DNA from 3 places in the Arthrobacter sp. StoSoilB22 genome. Region 1 is predicted to be linked to each of the others. Evidence: riboswitches for the same ligand, from Rfam matches in the RefSeq annotation. Region 1 holds a riboswitch; each other region holds the start of a gene.
What was found. Region 1 has a riboswitch for cyclic di-AMP ahead of LDN70_RS05240 (C40 family peptidase). Riboswitches for the same ligand answer to the same signal wherever they lie in the genome.

Region 1 (7,027 bases):
CAGGAGGTTCCGCTTCACCGAAGTGGTCCCCGGGTCCCGGCTCGTCCAGCGTTGGCTCGGTGTCCTGGAGTGCGTCGATCCACTCCTCATAGCTGTCACCCACCCTGAGCTGCTCCCCGGCAATGCCGCCCAAAAGCTCCACCACGGCGCCCAGCTGCGGACCGAAGGTATCCCTGACCTGGCCGGGCAAGGGAACACCGTGAGCCACTACTTCCGAGCCCGTCAGGAGGAAACGGACCAAGGGTTTTCCGAGCACCACAAGATGGTCCAGGCCCGCAAGCGCTGCCAAGGCAATATGGGCCGGATTCAGCACCGTGCCGGCCTTGAGCAGGACATCACCCTCAGCGGCCTCTTCCGCAGCCTTTCGGATATGTTGGCCGTTGCGGGGCTCCCCCGGTTTGGCGCTGCCTCCCAGCGCAAGAACCGGCAGGCCATCCTCGTCAGTAGCTATTACGCCGCTTTCACTGCGCAGTACTGCCTTGGCACCGGGCGGAATAAGCCCGCCCGTAACTATGGGACTGGCCTGGTGCGGTGCAAGCCTCTGCCCCGGTTCGCTGAGGATCCACGGACCGCTGCCGCTAATGGCCCATCCATCCATGGCGGACGACGCATAATGGGGCATGTCCTGCACTGCCAGGGCATCCGAAGCCAGGGTGCGCCCGAGCGCTGAGCTGAGCGGCACGGGGCCCGACGGAATGGGTGTGGCGACGTCGAACGCACGCTGCCGGGCCTCATGCCATGTGTGCGCCGCGTGATGGCCCTCGTTGGGGGCCTCCGTCATTCCGGGCCGGTCCCGGACTCCGAGTACTCCCGGGCAATTTTGCGGGCCAGTTCCAAGGCAGCGTTCATGGACGCGTCATCGCTGGCCTGGCCAATTCCGCGGGCCATTCCGGCCGCGTAACCTGCAATAAACGTGGTCAGGGGTGCGGCGGGGCGCACCACGGAATGTGCTGCTACTCCAGCCACCGCGAGGACCTCGTTGATGTCCACTTCCACGCCCTCAAGCTCGAATGCCTGAAGCAGTGTCCGGCACCATTCCTCGAGCGTCTCTTCCTGGCTCTTCACGTCCGCCTCCAACTCGTAGTCAATGCCCAAGGCCGCAGCGTCCTCCCATGTATCCACGTCATCGGTGGACCCAGCGGGGACTTCAACGTCCAGCACGTTCAGCCTAGCAAGCAGGCGGAACACTGATGAGTTCGTTAACCCGGAACCTCCCGAAGCTACGGCCACTTCCCTTTCCAGGGCCTCTGTACTGTAGGCCCCCAGAAGCGGCTGCTTCCGGCCGTCGGCAGAGACGGCCATGGCTCCTTCCATTCCGGGACTGGACTCAAGAGCTGCCCAAAGGAGCTCAACACCGCGGGATGCATGCGGCATATCGCAGGCAAGCACCAGCGTCCATGGAGTGCTCCTACCGCCATTCTTCAGCGCGCTCAAGCCGGCCGCGATGGCAGCTGCCGGCCCTGCGAATACAGGTTCTTCGCGTGTCCGCAGAACAGCGTCCGGTAGGTTCCCGGTGCCTCCTGGCTCGCCGCCGCCTGAGCCGGGCTCATCCGGCCCCACCACAACCACCGCCGAAGCACCCCGGGCAGCCTGAAGTGCGAGCGAAAGGAGGGTGTCGCCGTCGTACTTCAACCATGGCTTGGACACGCCACCGAGGCGGGTGGCCCTGCCACCCGCCAAAATAAGGGCGTTGAACTCCATCCGCCCAGACTACCCGGGCGGCCGGAGGTCAGCAGAAATCGATCAGGCAGCGGATTCCGGCAAAAGGAACGGGTCCCAGTCCGGCGCAGGTTTCTCGAGTTCTTTGATCTGCCACATGGTTCCCTGGGGCACCCCGGGTTTGAAACGGAGCTTCCAACCCATTTCACCCAGTGTGTGGTCGCTTTTGGCGTTGTTGCATTTCAAGCACGCCGCAACCAGGTTTTCCCAGGAATCCGCGCCGCCCCTGGATTTGGGGTGGACGTGGTCTATGGTGTGGGCTGTTTTGCCGCAATAGGCGCACCGGTGACCGTCGCGGCGAAGCACCCCGCGGCGGCTCACGGCGGTGACCTTGTTGTACTTGGGACGTATGTAGCGGTTAAGGAGAATCACGGACGGGCGTCCAAGAATTTCCTGTGGCCCGACGACAGGCTCGTCGCCTTCGGCCACTACGCTAGCTTTCCCAGTGAGCACAAGGACCAGCGCCCGGCGGAATGTGATTACCGCCAGCGGTTCATATCCAGCATTCAGAACGAGTGTGCGCATGCACGTACCTCTTCACGGCCGCACCCGTCAGGGGCACGAGGGCCGGCTGCCCTCTGCATGTACGGGCTGTGGATCGACAACATAAGGGTAAGCACTTATATGCCGTATCAACGAATTTTTCTGTCGTTTCGCTCACAGTGTCGGCAAGAGTTCATGCGCGGTTAAAGCAGAACACCCCGCCGGCCGGAGCCTGCGGGGTGTTCTGAAGAAAGTGAATCAGCCGTTGACGCGGATGAAAACCGGGCCGGAACCGACGTTGACGCTGAACAGTGCCGTGGTGGATCCGTTCCATCCACCGTGAACTGCCTGGCCGTTGCCCACGTATACAGCGATGTGCGCCTGTCCGGCCAAACCACCGTTTGCGTAGTAGGCGAGGTCGCCGGGCTGGGCTTCTGCTGCACTGACCGTGCGGCCCAAGGAGAGGTAACCTGCAGGCCAGTCGTGGAAGTTGATTCCCACGGCTGCAAGGGAGTTGGTGACCAGCATGGTGCAGTCCTGGGTGACGCCGAGCTGGGCGTAAGCAGCTGCAGCGATGGCTGCGCCGAGTCCGCTGGAAGCCGCCGGAGCTGCTGGAGCGGGGGTTGAGTTGCTGACGGCCACGGTGGCGTTGGCTGCAGGAGCGGCCTTGGCGGCAACCGCAGGTGCTTCCGTGGCTTCAACCTTTGCTTCAACCTTGGTCGGCGCTTCTTCCACCACAACGGGAGCCGGAGCTTCCACCGTGGTAACCACGGGACGCTCGTAAGAGATAGCCACAGTGGAGTCGGCCGCGATGGTGGCCTGCACTACGGACTGGATGTCCAATGTGGACGTGGAGGTCGACTCACGATCAACGTTGGTCTCGGCTGCGTTGGCCGCGATGCCGCTGGTCAGGACCAGGCCTGAAGCTGCGGCGATCACTGCTGCCTGGCGGCCAACGCCACCGGCGTTGGAGCTGACAGCCTTGGCAATGACGGCAAGCGAGCTGGTCTTGGGGGCCTCAGCGCGGTGCCGTGCAAGCTTGTTTGCACTGGTCATGATTTTCTCTTTTCGTATCCGAGCGCCGTTGGGGTGCACACGGGTAGCGGGTAGGACCGGCATTGCGGGCATGCCGGCCCACCCCGAACCGGGTTGTTTCTAGCGGAGGGTGTAGAACGAGGAGGTGCCGGTGGACGCTACGGAGTGCAGCAGCGTTCCCTGGCCGGGGTTCAAAGCGCTGATCATCATGCCATTGCCGACGTAGATGCCCACATGGGCTCCGCCGTTCTGCATGACGAGGTCGCCGGGAGAAGGAGTGCTGGTGGGCGTCATAGCCGTCCAGGCGTTAACGCGCGGGATGCTGATGCCTGCCTGGGCGTAGACCCACTGGGTGAAGCCGGAGCAGTCCCAGCCGTTAGGTGTTGTTCCGCCCCAAACGTAGGGGGAGCCGATGCCGGTGTAGGCGATAGCAGCAAGGCCGGAAGCAGCTGCGCTGGCAGCCGGGTCCTTGGCCTCGGAGGACTTCGCCGTCACGGCTTCAGGGGCTTCGTCCGTGGTGGCCGTTGCTCGTTCGGTAACCTGCGCTGCGCGCTGGACTACTTTGGGGGCTTCCTTGGTGGCCACGGTGGGGCTCTCGAAGGAAACGGTGGCTGTTGGCTCTGCGGTAACCACTGCCGTTACAACCAGCTGCTGGGTGCTGGAGGCTTCAGTCTTGGAAACATCGGCGTCGGCTGCCTGTGCGGGCAATCCGACGGTGAGGACGAGGCCTGAGGCTGCAGCCAGAACGATGGCCTGACGGCTCATGGTTCCGGCGTTGGTGGATACAGCCTTGGAAAGCGTGTTCAACGGGTTCGTGCGAACCGTTTGGGCGCGATGGCGCGCAGGGGTAGTGCGTGATGACACGTAGGTAGCCTCTCCCAATGCCTGCGAGGTGAGCTGTCGGATTCGGATGGGAGTCATCCGGCCGCGCCGCTTCCAAGGAAGTTTTGCGACTTAACCCCAAGGCCTTCTCACGAAGACCAGAAGTGGTTCCCCCGCCCCTGCCAGACGATTTATGCGAACGGACCTTGAGAGGTGGCAGAGCTAGGCAATCCACTCAAGTGCACCGGCCCCCTAAAAAGCCGATGCGCTCTGTACGCTACAACAGTTGAACGCAAATGTCACATTCAGGTCACGGGATGTCCCGCACATGCGAGAGGCGACCATCAGATTGGTTAGAGCCAGCCCATGGGGTCTACTACTTCACCGTTGACCTGAACCTCGAAGTGGAGGTGGCAGCCGGTTGAAGCGCCCGTGGTGCCGCTCAGCGCGACGGTATCGCCACGGTTGACGGTTTGTCCCACCTGGACGGTGAAGGACGACAGGTGGTTGTACGTGGTCTCGAGGCCGTTGCCGTGGTCGATAACCACACGGTTGCCTCCGCCATATTCGTGCCATCCGGCGAAAGTGACCTTGCCGGTTGCTGCTGCGTGGACAGCGGTGCCGCACTGGGCAACGAAGTCCTGGCCCCGGTGGAAGTCGCCGGCGCCGCCCGTGAGGGGGCTGACACGGTAGCCGAAGGGCGATGCCGTGGTAAGTGTGTCAAGGGGGCTGGCCATGGTGCCAACGGATGACGCGCGCTGGATGCTTCCGGCCGACTGGGCGCTGAGCAGTTGCTTCAACTTCCCATCGGGGTCAGCGGCAGTGGCGACTGCGGCTCGGCTGAAGTCGATCTTTGCCGACGCTGCCGCGGAAACCTCGGGCTGGCTGCCCGCGGGGGCTGCGACGGCGAGGGCGGACTCGGTCTGGCCCGATTCCGAGGTGGCCATGACCGGGCTGGTGGCCGGCAGGCCGACAGTCAGGGCAAGCCCGGTGGCGGCAAGCGCAACACCGGCCTTCTGCCCGACGCCGCTGGCAGCGGCGAAGTCGGCAACCTGGCGCAGGGGGCTCTTACGGCGGCGCACTTGACGCTCGGTGGCGCGGGGCCGGATCTCCGTGACGACGGTGGCTGGCCGCAGCTCAGCAGCGGGGCCGGACGCGCGGCGGCGACCCCTGACGTTCTGCGATGTCAAACTCTGTTCCTCTCTCAAAAGCCTGCGAAGTTAGCTGTCGGATTCGGGTCAGAGAGTACAAAGACCCGGTCCGCGCGAGGCGCTCACGGCACACAGGTATCCCAAGAGGGACTTGTATACGTGGGCACTTCTGCTGCGGACTTCACCCCAAGGCTGCTTCTTTAGACAGCCGCTTGTGGTTCCCCCGCCTCTGCCAGTGGTGGGTGACACACCTGGTCCGCTGGCAGAGCTCGGCTCCGGATCAGGTAACGCTTTGGTATCAGCGCTAGTAAATAACTATAGGGGATTAAGGCCTTCGGTAATAAATTCGTTATCAACAGGAACGCACTCAGCGCGGAAGGCCTTTATCATCTTTTTCGGAAAACCGCAGGTCACGCGCGCTAAAAAGTGACAGAAGTGAGGTTTGACACGGCGCTGCCGGCGACACTCAGTTGAGGGATACGAAGACGTGCGCAGCCACCTCGGGCGGCAGCTCCAAAGCGCCTTCGATGCCCGGAACACGGACGGAGATGTACTCGCCGACGCGCTCCAGCGAGACACTTGCGCCGGGACGGATTCCGCCTTCGTCCAATTGGGTCAGGAGCTCCGGCTCAACCTGGATGGGCTCCGCGAGGCGGCTGACCACCACGCGGGTAGCGGCGGCATATCCGTCCATTGCCTGGAGCAGGTTGACATCCAGCCGAGGGAAGGGCTGGCTGGCAAGGCCGCCAAGCGCTTCAAGTCCGGGGATGGGGTTGCCGTAGGGAGACTCCGTGGGGTGTTCCAAGAGCTCGTAGAGCCGACGCTCCACACGCTCGCTCATGACGTGCTCCCAGCGGCACGCTTCATCATGGACGTAGGCCCAATCAAGCCCAATGACGTCGGCCAGCAGGCGCTCCGCGAGGCGGTGCTTGCGCATGACTTCGGTGGCGCGCTTCCGGCCCGCTTCCGTCAGTTCCAGGTGGCGGTCGTTGGACACAATCACCAGGCCATCGCGCTCCATGCGTCCAATGGTCTGGGAAACAGTGGGGCCGGAGTGCCGCAGGCGCTCGGCGATGCGGGCCCGCAGGGCCACAATGTTTTCTTCTTCAAGCTCCAAAATGGTCCGAAGATACATCTCAGTGGTATCGATCAGATCCGTCATCCAGCTCAGCTCTCCTCGAACGCAGTTCCTTGCGTAATCTCCACCGTACCGCGTCCCTGGCAAGGGCGGACGGTGTGCACCGCCGCCCCCTGAACGCCAACCCCCAGCCTAGCTTATTTGGAATTACTCTGGATAATTCCGGTCGCATTCGGTGGGACCGCATTCCACGTGGCGGACTATGACGGTGGCAGGTTCCTGAGGCCGGGCCGTGTCAGGCAGAATTGGGGTGTCGAAGGGGCAGTTGATGCCCCATGCCACCTCCCATCTCTAGCCGACACCCATTGGAGCGCCACGTGAGCGACAACAGCATCACCATTCCCGCCGACCTTCTGCCCAAGGACGGACGCTTCGGCGCTGGACCGTCCAAGGTTCGCCCGGAACAGATCGAGGCGTTGTCTGCAGCATCGTCCACCATCCTGGGTACCTCCCACCGCCAGGCTCCGGTCAAGAACCTGGTGGGTTCGGTCCGTGAAGGACTCAGCCAGTTCTTCCGCGCTCCGGAAGGTTACGAGGTTGTCCTCGGCGTAGGCGGCTCAACGGCGTTCTGGGATGTGGCGGCGTTTGGCCTGGTGGAGAAGAAGGCACAGCACTTGTCCTTCGGTGAGTTCGGTTCCAAGTTCGCTGCCGCCACCAACAAGGCACCCTTCCTTGATGC
Region 2 (7,027 bases), 660 kb from region 1:
TCACCGTTTTCCACGGAAGCATCGACGTCAATGGCATATCCGGAGACTTTGTCCAAGGCTTGACGAACGATCGCATCAGCGCCTTCGCGGATGACGGAATCGTCAACTGTTGCGTAGCCACCGTCCAAGCCGGAGGCCGCGAAAATTGGCACGGAGTACGCCGTGACAATATGCAGCGGAAGCTGGCGGCGCTCCGCCTCCCGTGCGGCCCAAACCAAGGCGCACTGACCGTGCTCTGAACCATCCACCCCGACGACGATGCCACCAGGTTCCACAACCTGGTCCTGGCCGTCCGGTGACTCTTCACTGTGTCTTCCGTGCTGGTCCATGGGGGCCTGCCTCTCCACCTACTGCTTGATGTTCCGGCTATTCTGCCAGAGGATCCCGGCCTAGAACTTCCAGACTGTTTTGTTGCCAACAGCCGGGGCAGGAGAAACCCGGAAATTCCTCCTCCCAATGCTCACTATTCTCGGTCAGCAGTGGCGAATCAAGACGACATTGGGCTATGTGCATAACGGTCAGGGCTCGGTTCCCGGCGGCCCCTGGGGTGCTCGCGGCGAAGAGACAAAACGCGCAGGCGGAGAGGCTATCCATGGCCGAAAAAGTTCGGTAGTGTTCGAGTCACCGAATGGCCGGAAAACGTGTCTCACACCACACGCCCCGGTCATTTACTTGCGGCCGCTTGGGGAACTCGGACGCGATCCCACGCGATGCCGAAAGGCACACACGTCAAGGAGGAACCAAGCAGTGTCACTCACGCCTGATTCCGGCACGGAACGCACCACCACCGTGATCATCGGAGCCGGCCTGTCCGGCTTGGCAGTTGCCAGCGAACTCAGCCGCTACGGCGTGGGTTCGATCGTGGTAGACGGGTTCGGCGCGTTATCCACTACTGGACCGTCCGTCCATACAGGCATGCTCCAACGCACCGACGCCGCAGATCCGGCAGCAATGCAGGAACGCAACGAAATCCTTCGCCACCTGAGGAACTACGCTGCCAGTCATCACCTGGACGTTCGCAACACCACTCGCGCTGTCCGCTTGGATTTCCTGGGCTCAGATCCCTCACGGCATATCGGATACGGTGTGGCCGCCAGCATGACAACCACAGGCCTGAGGACCGGGCTCCACGCATCCGGCCCCCACGAATCCCATCCTCGCCAGTGGGCAATCCACACAGCCCAAGGCGTTCTCCTGGCAGACCACGTAGTAGTGACACGCTGCGCCCAGAGCCAGCTACGGCGCATGCTGGCCGAACTTGGCATAGCAGTCGGCCAGAATCTTGCCGCGGCCATGCGGGCCGTAGGAATGCACCTGGTGGGCGTCGGAGACCTCATCACTCCGTCCCCCAAGGAAGTGCTGCGGCAAGCCAAGGCAGTGGGTCAGGCCATCTCCTCCAAGGTTGCCCTGCCGGCGGGTCCCGGCGTCGCCATCGCCTAGGAAGTCCCGCAAGCAAACGCGCTACCACCCCCGCAAGCCGGCCAAGTCCGCCGTCGTACGTCCCGCACTGAACTTTTACGAACAGAACTTAACGCCAAAGGCCGGTGCCTCCGGAGACATAAGTCTTCGAAGGCACCGGCCTTTGAACTGAAGCGTGAGGCTTTATGCGCCAGCGCGTACGTAGGTCAGGGGACCCGTTGCGGTCAACCAGCTGATCGGGTGGATGCCCGTCTGGTTGCCGTTGATGCCACCGCTGATGGCCTGGCCGTTGCCGATGTAGATAGCAACGTGGCCGGACTGGACGATCATGTCACCGGGCTGAGGATCGCTGACGACCTTGCCGTAGTTCATGAACTGCATGGGACCGAGGTCGCCTACCGGGATGCCTGCGGAACCAAGGGCCTTTTCGACCATGGCGGTGCAGTCCTGGAAGATACCGATCTGTGCGTAAGCCGAAGCAACCATGGCTGCGTTGACGCCGCCGGCGGCGGGGGCAGCTGCAGGAGCAGCGGCAACCGGTGCAGGTGCGGCAGCAACAGGAGCAGCAACCGCGGCCTGAGCGGCAACGGGAGCTGCAGCAGCAGCCGTGGTGACAGCTGCCTTCTTGGCTACGGGGGCCTCAACAACGGGGGCCGGCTTTTCGATGACCGGAGCTGCTACGGAAGCAACTGCGGGACGCTCGAAATTGACGGTAGCCGTCGACAGGGCGGTAACAACCTTGGTGGGTGCCTCGGAAACGGTCTCAGCAACCGTTGCGGGGCTGGAATCGCGCTGAACCGGGGTCTCAGCTGCGTGAGCAGCAATGGAACCGGTCAAAACGAGGCCCGAGGCTGCTGCGATAACAGCTGCCTGACGACCAGCGCCTGAAGCGTTGCTGGCAACTGCCTTCGAGATGGAGATGAACGGATTAGGACGTACGCTGTCCGCCTTACGACGGCCGCGAAGAATGCGTGAAGACATGAAAGAGCCTCTCCCGATGCCTGCGAGGTTAGCTGTCGGATTCGGATGGGAGTCACCCGGCCACTATCTCCCGCTGTTCAGCGAAAGCATCGTGACTTCACCCCAAGGCACGCTCGAAAGCGACCTAAATTGGGTTCCCCGTCTCTGCCGTAGGTTTGTCTGCGAACGGATTCCGGACTGCGGCAGAGCTAGGCAATCAGGCCGGAAGTGCCCGCTACGTGGAACAGGCACAGGAACTACGGTACGCGATGATTCTCCCGAAGTCACATTTAAGTAACGGGAAGTGGGCTTCTGGCGTGTCGCGGTAACCGATTCGAGATATTCGCAGGTACGTAGAAAACCGCGCTATTCCGCGGGAGTATCGCCCTCTGAGTCGTTGGACGCCGCCAATTTCTTCCGTGCGGTAACGGCGAGATAAATTACGAGACCCACAGCCACAACAGCCAGCCCCACAATGCTCCAAGGGAAAGGTTGGGAGGCGTCGGCGGCTGGCTCATTGTTACCGGCAGTCCCTGGTGCGGCGGTGCCCACTGTTGGTACCGCAGCTGAGGAAGCCGAAGCCGCTGGTGAGGCACCCGCCGTACCACTCGCCGACATCGAGCCTCCTGCGGCGGCTGTGAACGTGAAGGTGCCCTCAATCGGGTGCGAGTCGGAGCTGACCACGCGCCATACCACTGTGAACTCGCCGGCAGGGGCGCCCTCGCGGAGCTTCTGAACGGCCTGGTTGTCGATGATTTCGACCGGACCGTCCGCCCAGTTCTCGCCGCCGGCCGTCACCGTTACGCCCGAACCGATCGCGAGCGGGCGGTTGTTGAACGTAATGGAGACCGACGCCGGGACTTCCGCAACGCGGGCACCGTTGGCTGGCGCTGTGGACTCGGCGACGTCGTGCGCGGACGCCGGTGCCGCTGCAAACAGCAGGGCGGAAGCAAAAGCAAGAGCAGCGACGACGGCGGCCAGAAGCGGGCGGATGGTACGCATGGGGCGGTTTCTCCTAGTGTTGGCTTCCTTACAGACTAGGCGAATCGTTGGGAGGGCCCGCACCGGACAACATAGGATTTGAGAGCAAACTCCCCCTCGATCCCCGGAGACCTTCATGCTTAAACAAGGTTCTGCAGTCGACCGCTACTTCAAGATCTCCGAACGTGGATCCACATATTCGCGGGAAATCCGTGGCGGCTTCGCGACCTTCTTCGCCATGAGCTACATCGTGGTGCTCAATCCACTGATCCTCTCCGGACCCGATTCGAGTGGCGCGTCGCTGGGTTTCACCGCCGTGGCAGCCACCACGGCGTTCGTTGCCGGCATCCTGACCATCCTCATGGGAGCCTGGGCCAAGCACCCGTTCGCCGTGGCTACAGGCTTGGGCGTCAACGCGTTCGTCGCAGTCACGGTGGCATCGCACCCCGGGCTGACATGGCCGGACATGATGGGACTCGTGGTGCTTTCCGGCATCACCATGCTCATCCTGGTGCTGACCGGATTCCGGACTGCAGTGTTCAAGGCGGTGCCCGAAGCCCTCAAAACGGCAATCGTTGTGGGCATTGGCCTCTTCATCGCCCTCATCGGCCTGGTTAACGCCGGTTTCGTCCGGCGCATCCCCGACGCCGCCGGAACCACCGTTCCACTCGGTCTGGGCGTGGACGGCAAGCTCCTTGGCTGGCCCACCCTGGTATTCGCAGTGGGCCTGATCCTCACCATCGCGCTGGTGGTCCGGAAGGTCCGCGGAGCCATCCTGATCGGCATCGTGGTTTCCACCGCGCTGGCTGCCATCCTCGAGTTCACTCTCCACATTGGCCCAAGCTTTGACGGCACCAACGTCAACCCCCGCGGCTGGTCCCTGGTGGCCCCCAAGCTCAGTGAATGGGGCGCACCGGACCTGTCCCTGATCGGCAAGGCCAACCCGTTCGGCGCCTTTGAGCACCTCGGTTTCATCGGTGCAGCTTTGCTGGCATTCGTGATCCTGCTCAGCATCTTCTTCGACGCCATGGGCACCATGGTGGGCCTGGCCAACGAGGCCGGGACAGTGGATAAGGACGGGAACATCCCCAACGTGGACCGGGTGCTCCAAGTGGACGCGCTCGGAGCGATCGTGGGTGGTGGGGCCTCTGTTTCGTCCAACCAGATCTTTGTGGAGTCCGGTGCAGGAATCGGCGAAGGTGCACGAACCGGGCTCGCCTCGATCGTCACCGGCGCACTCTTCCTGGTTGCCATGTTCTTCACTCCCCTGATCAACCTGGTGCCGTTCGAGGCCGTGGCCCCCGCCCTGGTAGTGGTGGGCTTCATGATGGTCTCCCAGGTGGGCAAGATCGACTGGCAGGACTGGGGCGTCGGAATTCCCGCGTTCCTGACCATCGCGCTCATGCCGTTCACCTACTCGATTGCCAACGGCCTCGGCGCCGGCTTCATCTCCTACGTCCTGATCCGCACCTTCCAGGGCCGCGCCCGCGAAGTCCACCCGCTGATGTGGGCTGTGGCTGCTGCCTTCCTGCTGTTCTTCGGCATCGGAACCGTGGAAGAGCTGCTGGGCGTCAAGTAGCCCAGTCCGGGATTTCAGACACTCCCGGCGCTGGGTCACTGGTTTTTGGGCCCCGCGTCGGGTGTGCTGGAAGCATGGAAACAAGCGCCCCCACCGTTGACGTCAATCCCACACCGTGGACCGGCCGCTTTGATGGGGACGGCGCCGAGCACCGCCGCTGGTGGCAAGCTGTAGCACCCCACACCGTTTCCGGCACCGCAGCAGCCTCGCGCCCCGCCGTCGTGCTTGGTTTCTGCAGCGACGCCGGCGTCCTCCGCAACAAGGGCCGTGTGGGCGCCGCCGCCGCACCAGCCGCCATCCGTGCGGCTCTGGGTCCGCTGGCTTTCCACCTTGACCGCGACGTGTTCGACGCCGGTGATGTGGTTGTGGAGGACGACTCACTTGAGGCTGGCCAAGAGCGCGCCGGGCACGCCATTTCGGGACTGCTCGACGCCGGCAACCTCACCGTGGTGCTGGGCGGAGGCCACGAAACCGCGTTTGCCAGCTACCTTGGCGTAGCCGGTTCTGACGCTGTTCGAGGCAAGCGCGTGGGTGTGCTGAACCTGGACGCCCACTTTGACCTGCGCGACGAACCCACGCCGAGCTCGGGGACGCCGTTCCTGCAGATGGCCCACGCGGAAGCTGCCGCTGGGCGCCAACTGCAGTACGCCGTCGTCGGAATTTCAGAGCCGAACAACACACGAACGCTCTTCGATACGGCCAACCGGCTGGGCGTGAAGTACCTCCTTGATGAGCTCTGCACGCCGGAAGCCGTGGAAGTGTTCGTTGCTGATTTCCTGGCCGGCGTTGATGTGCTGTACCTGACCATCGATTTGGACGTAATGCCGGCGTCGGTGGCGCCCGGAGTGAGTGCCCCCGCTGCTTATGGCGTGCCGCTGCCGGTGATCGGCGCCATCTGCCGGCAGGTTGCTACGAGCGGAAAGCTGCTCCACGTGGACGTCGCAGAGTTGAATCCGGAGTTCGACATCGATTCCAGGACCGCGAAGGTTGCGGCCCGCTTAGTCAACACTTTGCTTGCCTAGATTTTCCCCGCCCCTTTTCCAGCCTTCCTCTTCCACTTAGCCTGTGGGGAGGGAAGGACGGCAATGAGCGCAACTCCTGTGCAGGACAAGTGGGCTTGGGTAGCCGGGCCGGTGGCTGTGGCCCTGGGACTTGCAGCGCACATGGTGGCCGGCGGAAGCGCTCCGGCCATCCCCGTCCTCGTGGCCTTCGCCGCCATCGGTGCGTTGGCTGCCCAGGTCATGGCCCGTTGGATCCACGGGCCTCTGCTGTTGCTGCTGGCGTCCGGGGTGGCGCAGCAACTCCTTCACTTCGGCTTTGCCGCGTTCGGGGGCTACTTCCCCGGCAACGGCGTACTGGATCACCTGCACGGCGGCCAGGACCTGGCGGGCGTGCCCGCCGGGGCAGCCGCCAGCGGGGGCAACGTTCATCTCCTTCTCTACACGCACATGGCTGCTGCCATCCTGACGCTGCTCCTTGCTGCGGGAGTTTCAAAGCTGGCGGCACCGAAACGTGATAGGCCGCTCGGGCGGGCAACCCAAAGTCTTTAAACAACCATCGGGAGGGTGGACCAGGCGGACGCGCCGATCTCGGTTTTCCACTTACCCAGTGAGACTCCCAACGAGCACGCGATTTTGCTTCGTAATGAGCCTTTTACGATGCTTACGGCTTCACGGGCAGCAACCTTTAGCAACGGTTCGTAGCCCTGCGAAAGGCGGGGACACCAACTTTGCCCGGCCCGCGTTCAGGCACCTAGTGTCGTTTGCACGTGGTGTACCCAAGAGGCCAGGGAGCTGCCTGCAAAGCAGCGTACGCGGGTTCGAATCCCGCCACCACGTCCATGGGTTCAAGAGGGCGCCCCCCCTTCGCGAGATGTCACCAAGGCGGACTTCAGGCGGAGACCCACGTCACTCGCCTGCCGGTCATCTTACAAATTTTCAGGTCCGGCAACTATGATTGATGGGTCGCCCTCGCATGCGGCACGTAATAGGAGGCCCCCAATGACCCCTGCAATGACTGCAGAACGCGAAATTCGCCTGTCCTTTTCGAAGGCAGACGAGATCCACGACGGACTCGACCGCGCCGTGG
Region 3 (7,027 bases), 1.4 Mb from region 1:
GATGGCTACGCGGAACTCGTTGTTCTTGATTTCTTTGGGGACACCGATGATCATCTGTGGGCTCCATCGTTAGCGGCCTCTTCGGCCGAAAAATGTGTTGCGGGCTGTGATTCCAGAATAAATCCGGCTGTGAGGCAGGCGACATGGAGCAAGAACTGCCCGCACAGGAAAACCCTGTGGATACAAGGATCCTAGCCGGGCAAGTTCGACATTTGTCGAGCACTGAAGCGTCAAGTGTCGCCTGCTGTTGGTACGCTTTTCCGATGCAGCAGGACGTGGAACAGATCGTTGAACGGGTGGCTTTGAAGCTGGGCCGCGGGCTCTCCCTGGAAGACCTCGACGGCGTTCTCCTCGCCTACAGCTCCAACCAGTCCCACGCCGACCGCGTCCGCGTGAACTTCCTCCTGAGCAAGCGGGTACCCAGCGACGTCAGCGCATGGCAGCTCGCTCACGGCATTGCTACGGCGGTGCGACCCGTGGTGGTTCCAGCCAACGACGAACTGGGCATGTTGGGCCGCGTCTGTGTCCCCTTGCTGGTGCGCGGTTTCCGCGTGGGGTACTTGTGGGTGCAGCTTGACCTTGAAGAACAGAGCGCGACGGCGATACTCGCCGAACTGCCAGGCGTGCGGGACGAGCTGGACCTGCTGGCGGGCTTGCTCCTTGATTCCAACACGGCTGAATCGGAGTTCCGGCGACGGCGTGAACAGGAGTTTCTGTCAGCCTGCGGCGGCGAATCCAACGCTGTGGCCGCCGTCGCGGGTTGGAAGGAAATCCAGGGCCGCGGTCCGTGGCAGCTGGTGACTATCCTCGACCCCTATGGTGCGAGGTCCGACGTCGATCCCATTGCAGCTACCCTGACGCATCGATCTGCCGCGCTGCAGTCCACCATTGGCGTGAACGCCGCGTTGTTCAGCGCCGGAACGGAGACGCATTCCGTTGTGTTGTTCCGCGAGTCGGGCGGCCGGGCGGACCATGCCCAGGTTTTGGTGCACTATCAACTGGAGCTCGCCAAACGCGCAGGCCGCAAAGTGGACAGGGTAATCTTGGGGATCAGCGAACCATTCCAAGTTATCCGGCAGCTGTCCGGTGCGTACCGGCAAGCGAAGGTTGCTGCCCAAGCGGCCGCAGTAGACCTCCCTTTGGGTGAGCTCGTGGACAGCCGAACTGTTGGCGTGTACCAGCTGTTCGATCGTTTGGTAGCACCGGGCGGTTGGGATGACACGGGATCTGTGCATTTCAGGGCACTCGAGGACCACGACAAAAACGGCGAACTCCTGCCCGTCCTTGAATTGCTCTATGACAATGACGGCTCGGTTCAGGACGTCGCCGCCAAACTTCATCTCCACAGGAGCAGCATCTACAACAGGCTCGGCCGGATCCGCCAGCTCATCGGTGCTGATCCGTTGAGTGGCGCGATCCGGCTCGAGTTACATGCGGCCCTGAAGGCCAGGCGTTGGGCAGTACGGCCACGGATCTGAGCCTGCTTCCCCTTGTAAGTACGAAGTATGCGGTGTTGCCTTACGAGCGCCGCAAACGCTGGCAGCTCCAGCGCCCCATCCGCCGACGGAACGTGGCAGTCCGGCTGCTGCTGCAGTACCGGCTATGCCACCCCGCATGGGTGGACGTACGCGGCAGGCGGGTGCTCAACCGAATACCTTCTGTGCGGCATCGAGGATGTCCTGAAGTGCCGATTCACTGGGCTGCGGTGCTGAGGCAGCGGTCGGCTTGCCCGGTTTCGGCTTGGACGTCGGCGTTGCAGTATCCGTCGGCGTTGGAGTCGGTGTGGGAGTCGCAGTTCCTGTGGGAGTCGGGGTCGGTGTGGGAGTGCCCGTTGGCGTCGGCGCAGGCGGTGTAGTGATGGTGTCCGAGGGCGGCACATCGCTCGGCGCGGGGGCCGGCTGGGTGGGTGCCGGGCTGGTGGCGCCAGGAACTGCCGGGACTGCGGACGAGCCCGCTGACGGAACCCATACCGGGTCCGCGAGCGAAACCTGTGGGGTGGGAGTCGACGACGGCGACACCGCCCCGGGTGCCTCCGCGATCGTCGCGGGCTGGCCGGCCTCGGAGGAAGCCGTTGCCCCTGATGCTGTGGATGGCGTGGAGGCCGAAGGTGATGACGCCGTGGTGTAGGAAGCCTTGGGCCCGGGCGATGCCGAACCCGAGGTGCGGCCTTCGCCCCCGCCGGCTTCCTGCGACGGGGTTTCCTGGCCGAAGAACGGAAGTTCAAGGGCCGGCCCCAAAGCGCCGGCTGTCAGCACGAGGCCAAGGGCCCCCGCCACCACGGCCATGCGCTGGCTCATGTGTTTGACCGAAGCCGCCTTGCGCAGGGCGGCCTGTGGTTCGCGGCCGAACGGCTCACGGCCGAACGAGGATGTGGCGCCAAAACCGGACTTGGTGGTGGGCGCAGCGGCCGGCTTTCGAACGTCCCGGCGGCTTGCCAAGGATGCTGAGGCTGTAGCGGCTGCGGCCACCTGAGCCGGAGACTTGCCGCGCGGGGACTCAGCGTCCTTGCGCGGGGACTCCGTGGGTTCCGGCGTGCGCGCGGACTCATCGCGGGCAGTGACTACGGGAATGGCCGCAGTTGCGGGTTCCGGCGTTGCAGGCTGCACTACTGGAATAGCCGTGGTGGCGGGTTCCTGGCTGGCCGGCGGAACGATGGGGATGGCTGCGGTAGGAGGTCCCGGTGTGGTGGACTTCGGAGCTGCCGCCGATTCCTCGGGCGCGAGTACGGCCCGGGCAGCACGCTCGCGCTCGGCTGCGCGGATTTCCGCACGCGTGGTGGGTTTCACCGCGGCGGGCATGGCCGCCGTGGCGGGTTCCGGCGTCGTGCTTGACGTTCCGCTGACGGCGGCGGAATCTGCCGGCGCGTTGTCAAGGAATCCGCTGGGTTGGGCCCGACGGCGTCCGGTTGGCTTGGTGCGCTCGCCTTCAGTCTGGGCGCGGCGCGGCTGATCCATGGTTGGGGACATGGTGGTTGCCTCTCAACGCCTTCGAGGTTAGCTGTCGGGTTCGGACGAGGCCGTCCGGCCGCGCAAGGCGGCTTCACCCCAAGGGCTTGTGGGTAACAAGCCCGGGAACCTGGGTCCCCCGTCTCTGCCGCGGGTCTGGCGGATCCCGGATTGCGGCAGAGCTCGGCGTCAATCCGGAAGCGGCCCAGCGGAGATATGGGTCGCCCTACGACGGTACATGAGCCGGAAAGTAAAGTCACATTAATGTAACGGGCGGTAGTTCAGCCTAAGCGGTAGGCTTCTGGCGCTTAGGCTTCGGGGCCGGTGCTGGGCGGCACTCGCTGGGCCGCTCGACCAAGATATCCCTGGCCAACACTAGCTTCGGCGCGCACCGGCGGGTAGACATTGTCTATGGACCTGCCTGTGATGCCACCCGTCTCGCCCATGCTCGCCAAATCCGTTCCGACCATCCCCGATGTTGGGCACTACGAGCCCAAATGGGACGGCTTCCGGACCATCGTCTTCAAGGACGGCGACGAGATCGTCCTGGGCAGCCGCAACGAGAAGCCCATGACCCGCTACTTCCCGGAGCTGGTGGATGCCCTCAGGAAGAACCTGCCGGACAAATGCGTGATTGACGGCGAAATCGTCCTGATCGAGGGTGGCCGGCTCGAATTCGAGGTGCTCCAGCAGCGGATCCACCCCGCCGACAGCCGCGTCCGTATGCTCGCAGAGAAGACCCCGGCGTCCATGATTGCGTTCGACATCCTCGCGCTGGGCGATCAGAACCTCATGGACAAGCCGTTCTCCGAGCGCCGGGCCATTTTGGAACGTGCGCTCGCCGAGGCCGAGCCGCCTGTGTATGTGACTCCTGCGGTGACTGATCTGGAACGGGCGCGGGAGTGGTTCGTACAACTGGAGGGCGCGGGCCTGGATGGTGTGCTGTCCAAACCACTGGATGGGGCGTACCTCCCGAACAAGCGGGTGATGTTCAAGACCAAACACGAGCGCACGGCCGATTGTGTGGTGGCTGGGTTCCGCTGGCACAAGACCGCGAAAGTAGTGGGCTCCATGCTGCTTGGCCTGCACGACGACACCGGCCGGCTACATCACGTGGGAGTGGTGGCATCGTTTCCCATGGCCAAGCGCGAGGCCCTGGTGGCTGAGCTTGAGCCGTATCAGATTGAACTCGACCAGCACCCGTGGGGCGAATGGGCCAAGCAGGACGAGGCTGCCGGGGGTTCACGCATGCCGGGCGCCCAAAGCCGCTGGAGCGGGGGCAAGGACTTCTCCTTCGTGCCCCTGCGCCCCGAGCTCGTGATCGAAGTGAAGTACGACTACATGGAGGGGGACAGGTTCCGGCACACCACGCAGTTCCGCAGGTGGCGGCCGGACAGGACCCCCGGGAGCTGCACGTACGCGCAGCTGGAAGAGCCCGCTGAGTACGATCTCGGGGAGATCCTGAAGCTACCGAACACCTAGGGCGTTGCCAACCCGCTGTTACGTCGCTGGCCAGCAACGAAACAGCGGGTTAGCAACGTAACAGCGAGGCTTGCAGCGTAGTTACTCGTGGTGGCCTTGGTCGCTGCTCATGCTGCCTTCGGCCGGCGGGGTTTCTCCCGGAGGAACTCCACCGCCGGGCTCCAACCCTGTGACGTTGCCGTCCAGGGGGTCCGGGTTGGCGGAGGCTGCGGGATCCTCGTCCTCGTCCTGGCGCATATCGGGATCTTCGTGGATGCTGTCGGCATCGGAGGTCGTGTCATAGGATCCTGTGGCGAAGGGTCCTGTGGCGCCGGTGGTGCCGAAGCCCTGTGTCTCTTCAGTTGAGTCTTTGTCAGTCACGATCAGCCCTTTCGTAAGCAAACTTACTAATGCGCTTGCTCCGTCAGCCTAGCCGGGACGCGGCTACCCGACAAGCGGCACCCAGTCCAGGTGCCGGCGTCGTGCGTCAGTGTTTAGCGGTGCGGAGTGGTAGCGGTGACGAAGCTCCGGATGGCATCCGCCACAGCCTTGGGACGCATGTGCTGCGCCACGTGCCCGACGCCCGGAATCTCTACCAAGCGACCCTGTACCACTGTCCTGGACAACCGCAGTGACCAATCCGGGCCCGCCACCTGGTCGCGGCTACCGCGCAGGACCAGCAACGGTACCTGGATGCCGGCCAGCCTTTTCTCCGTGGGGTATTTCATCATCACCGGCAGCTCGGTGAGGTACCAGCGCGGGCCGCAGCGGAAGTAGTCGGACATGACGATCGCGTTGGACGTGGGACTCTCGCGGAGTATTCCGTCGAGGGTCAGGGCCAGCGACTGCCGCCACACATTTTTATGCCGTGAATCCACCACGGGACCCATCAGTACTAACTGCTTGACCTGCTCGGGGGCGCGCAGGGCCGCCTCGATGGCAAATTGCGTACCCATCGAATGCCCCACCAACACGTAGGAGTCGATGCCACACGACGCGAGTGTATCGGCAATGAACGCGCCGTAGTCCTCCACTGAGAGCTGGCGACCGGGCTTGGGCGTCCCGCCAAAACCGGGCAGGTCCAGCGAGTACGTCGGTGCGCTCGCCGCGAGAACAGCATGCAACCGCGCCAGGTATCTATGCGACACCCCGATCCCGTGAATCAAGATGTACGCGGGTTCGCTCCCCGGCTCTGCGCCCGGCTCCGGCGCAGGCGAGCCTTTCGTCCAATGGATCCTGCCGGTCAGGCCTAAGGCCTGGACGTCGGCAGAAAGCAATCCTTTTGTGTCCCCTGGCATCTTCACTCGTTTCCCAACCGTTGCAGGAACACCGGAGCTCCGGGTCCGCTCACTTCATCGCTCCCGATCGGCCGCCCTGACACCGCAAGCAGTAATGCGCTGAGTACGGTGGCCCCGTGCTGGGCGGGGTAGTCGCGGCGGATGCCGGAGCACAGGGACGGCGTCTGCCATTGCGCTGGCTCAAGCGGTTCGAGGTCTTGGATCAGCGCACGACGCTCCTGGTGCACCACGGGCCAAACGGTCGAAGGGGAGCTTTTTGCCATACCGCTATTGAACAGCATGCTGGTGATGTGGGTTGGCTAGCTCTGGGAATCGGTGACGTCGTCTGCCGTAGCCGCTTGGGCTTGCTGCTTTTTCTTCTGCGTTGCCAGCCATTCAATGATGGCGGCCTGCCGGATGCGACGATGCGTTCCCCGGTACTCCACCGGGATTTCGCCGCGATCGGTCATGTTGCGCAGATAGGTGTGGGAGATGCCGGCAAGCTCAGCGGCTTGTGAGGTGGTGAGCATTTCCTCCACGCTGCTCACCGTCACCGTTTCGCCACGGCTCAGCCTGGCGAGGAGGTCGACGACGGCGTCCCTCGCCTCGGTGGGCAGGCGGTGGACCGTGCCATCTACGAACACGGTGATGTCATCGCTGTCTTGGAGGGAGCGTGCCAGATTCCGGGCGTCATCGGCGGGCAAGCCAGGAGTGACGCGGGGAGCTATCAATGCCATGGCAGAAGCCTAGCGCGTGGCTCACGTTGGACCGTCGCACACCGCGTCCAGCATCCATTGAGACGGATCGCTGCACCTTGGACGACTCCAACCGTCCAAGGTGCAGCGAATCGTCGTACCGGCCCAACCCGGCGAGCAGCTACTCTGCGTCCAAGTCCGTCTCCAGCAGCTTGACCAGTGCGTCCAGCGCGGCGTCGGCTCCGTCCCCCTCGGCCCGCAGCACCACTACGTCACCCTTGGCAGCGCCGAGCGTCATGAGCGAAAGGATGCTCGCGGCGTCGAGCGCGTCATCGGCGGGTTCGCCTTGCATGGCAATGGTGACCTCCACGGGCTGCTCGCCTGCAGCCTCGGCGAACAAGGCGGCGGGGCGGGCGTGCAGTCCGGAGCGGCTGGCGATGGTGGCTGTGCGTTCGGGCATGGATTTCTCCTAAAAGTCGGAAGCGAAAAGTTAGAGGCCGAGTTCTTCGAGTACGGGGAGTTTGGCGCGGACCCAGTCGCGGGCCTCAAGAGCGCTCGGAGCAGACAAAGCGAGCCGGGCCAGTTCCTGCGCCTGCTCCAGTGTCACCGTTTTCAGCACGGTCCCGACGGCGGGCAGGGAGCGCGCGGT

Region 2: it holds a riboswitch for cyclic di-AMP, as region 1 does, so the genes downstream of both, LDN70_RS02050 (NlpC/P60 family protein) here and LDN70_RS05240 (C40 family peptidase) in region 1, are expected to answer to the same signal.
Region 3: it holds a riboswitch for cyclic di-AMP, as region 1 does, so the genes downstream of both, LDN70_RS19495 (hypothetical protein) here and LDN70_RS05240 (C40 family peptidase) in region 1, are expected to answer to the same signal.

Annotation. Positions count from the first base shown of each region.
Region 1 covers NZ_AP024652.1:1,066,392-1,073,418, reverse strand. The annotation lists gene LDN70_RS05260 (molybdopterin molybdotransferase MoeA) at 1-781, opposite strand, end outside; gene LDN70_RS05255 (DUF6457 domain-containing protein) at 778-1,701, opposite strand; gene LDN70_RS05250 (HNH endonuclease) at 1,744-2,244, opposite strand; gene LDN70_RS05245 (NlpC/P60 family protein) at 2,461-3,258, opposite strand; gene LDN70_RS05240 (C40 family peptidase) at 3,358-4,101, opposite strand; cyclic di-AMP (ydaO/yuaA leader) riboswitch at 4,106-4,267, opposite strand; gene LDN70_RS05235 (M23 family metallopeptidase) at 4,413-5,249, opposite strand; cyclic di-AMP (ydaO/yuaA leader) riboswitch at 5,254-5,465, opposite strand; gene LDN70_RS05230 (iron-dependent transcriptional repressor DtxR) at 5,677-6,372, opposite strand; gene serC (phosphoserine transaminase) at 6,666-7,027, shown strand, end outside.
Region 2 covers NZ_AP024652.1:410,909-417,935, reverse strand. The annotation lists gene LDN70_RS02060 (universal stress protein) at 1-329, opposite strand, end outside; gene LDN70_RS02055 (NAD(P)/FAD-dependent oxidoreductase) at 748-1,440, shown strand; gene LDN70_RS02050 (NlpC/P60 family protein) at 1,603-2,400, opposite strand; cyclic di-AMP (ydaO/yuaA leader) riboswitch at 2,404-2,571, opposite strand; gene LDN70_RS02045 (copper resistance CopC family protein) at 2,746-3,381, opposite strand; gene LDN70_RS02040 (NCS2 family permease) at 3,497-4,939, shown strand; gene hutG (formimidoylglutamase) at 5,014-5,961, shown strand; gene LDN70_RS02030 (hypothetical protein) at 6,025-6,489, shown strand; tRNA gene LDN70_RS02025 (tRNA-Cys) at 6,707-6,780, shown strand; gene LDN70_RS02020 (hypothetical protein) at 6,940-7,027, shown strand, end outside.
Region 3 covers NZ_AP024652.1:4,208,418-4,215,444, reverse strand. The annotation lists gene ald (alanine dehydrogenase) at 1-54, opposite strand, end outside; gene LDN70_RS19500 (PucR family transcriptional regulator) at 264-1,478, shown strand; gene LDN70_RS19495 (hypothetical protein) at 1,644-2,966, opposite strand; cyclic di-AMP (ydaO/yuaA leader) riboswitch at 2,969-3,117, opposite strand; gene LDN70_RS19490 (ATP-dependent DNA ligase) at 3,357-4,427, shown strand; gene LDN70_RS19485 (DUF6480 family protein) at 4,509-4,787, opposite strand; gene LDN70_RS19480 (alpha/beta fold hydrolase) at 4,901-5,704, opposite strand; gene LDN70_RS19475 (maleylpyruvate isomerase mycothiol-dependent enzyme family protein) at 5,707-5,967, opposite strand; gene LDN70_RS19470 (helix-turn-helix domain-containing protein) at 6,004-6,420, opposite strand; gene LDN70_RS19465 (HPr family phosphocarrier protein) at 6,560-6,838, opposite strand; gene ptsP (phosphoenolpyruvate--protein phosphotransferase) at 6,869-7,027, opposite strand, start outside.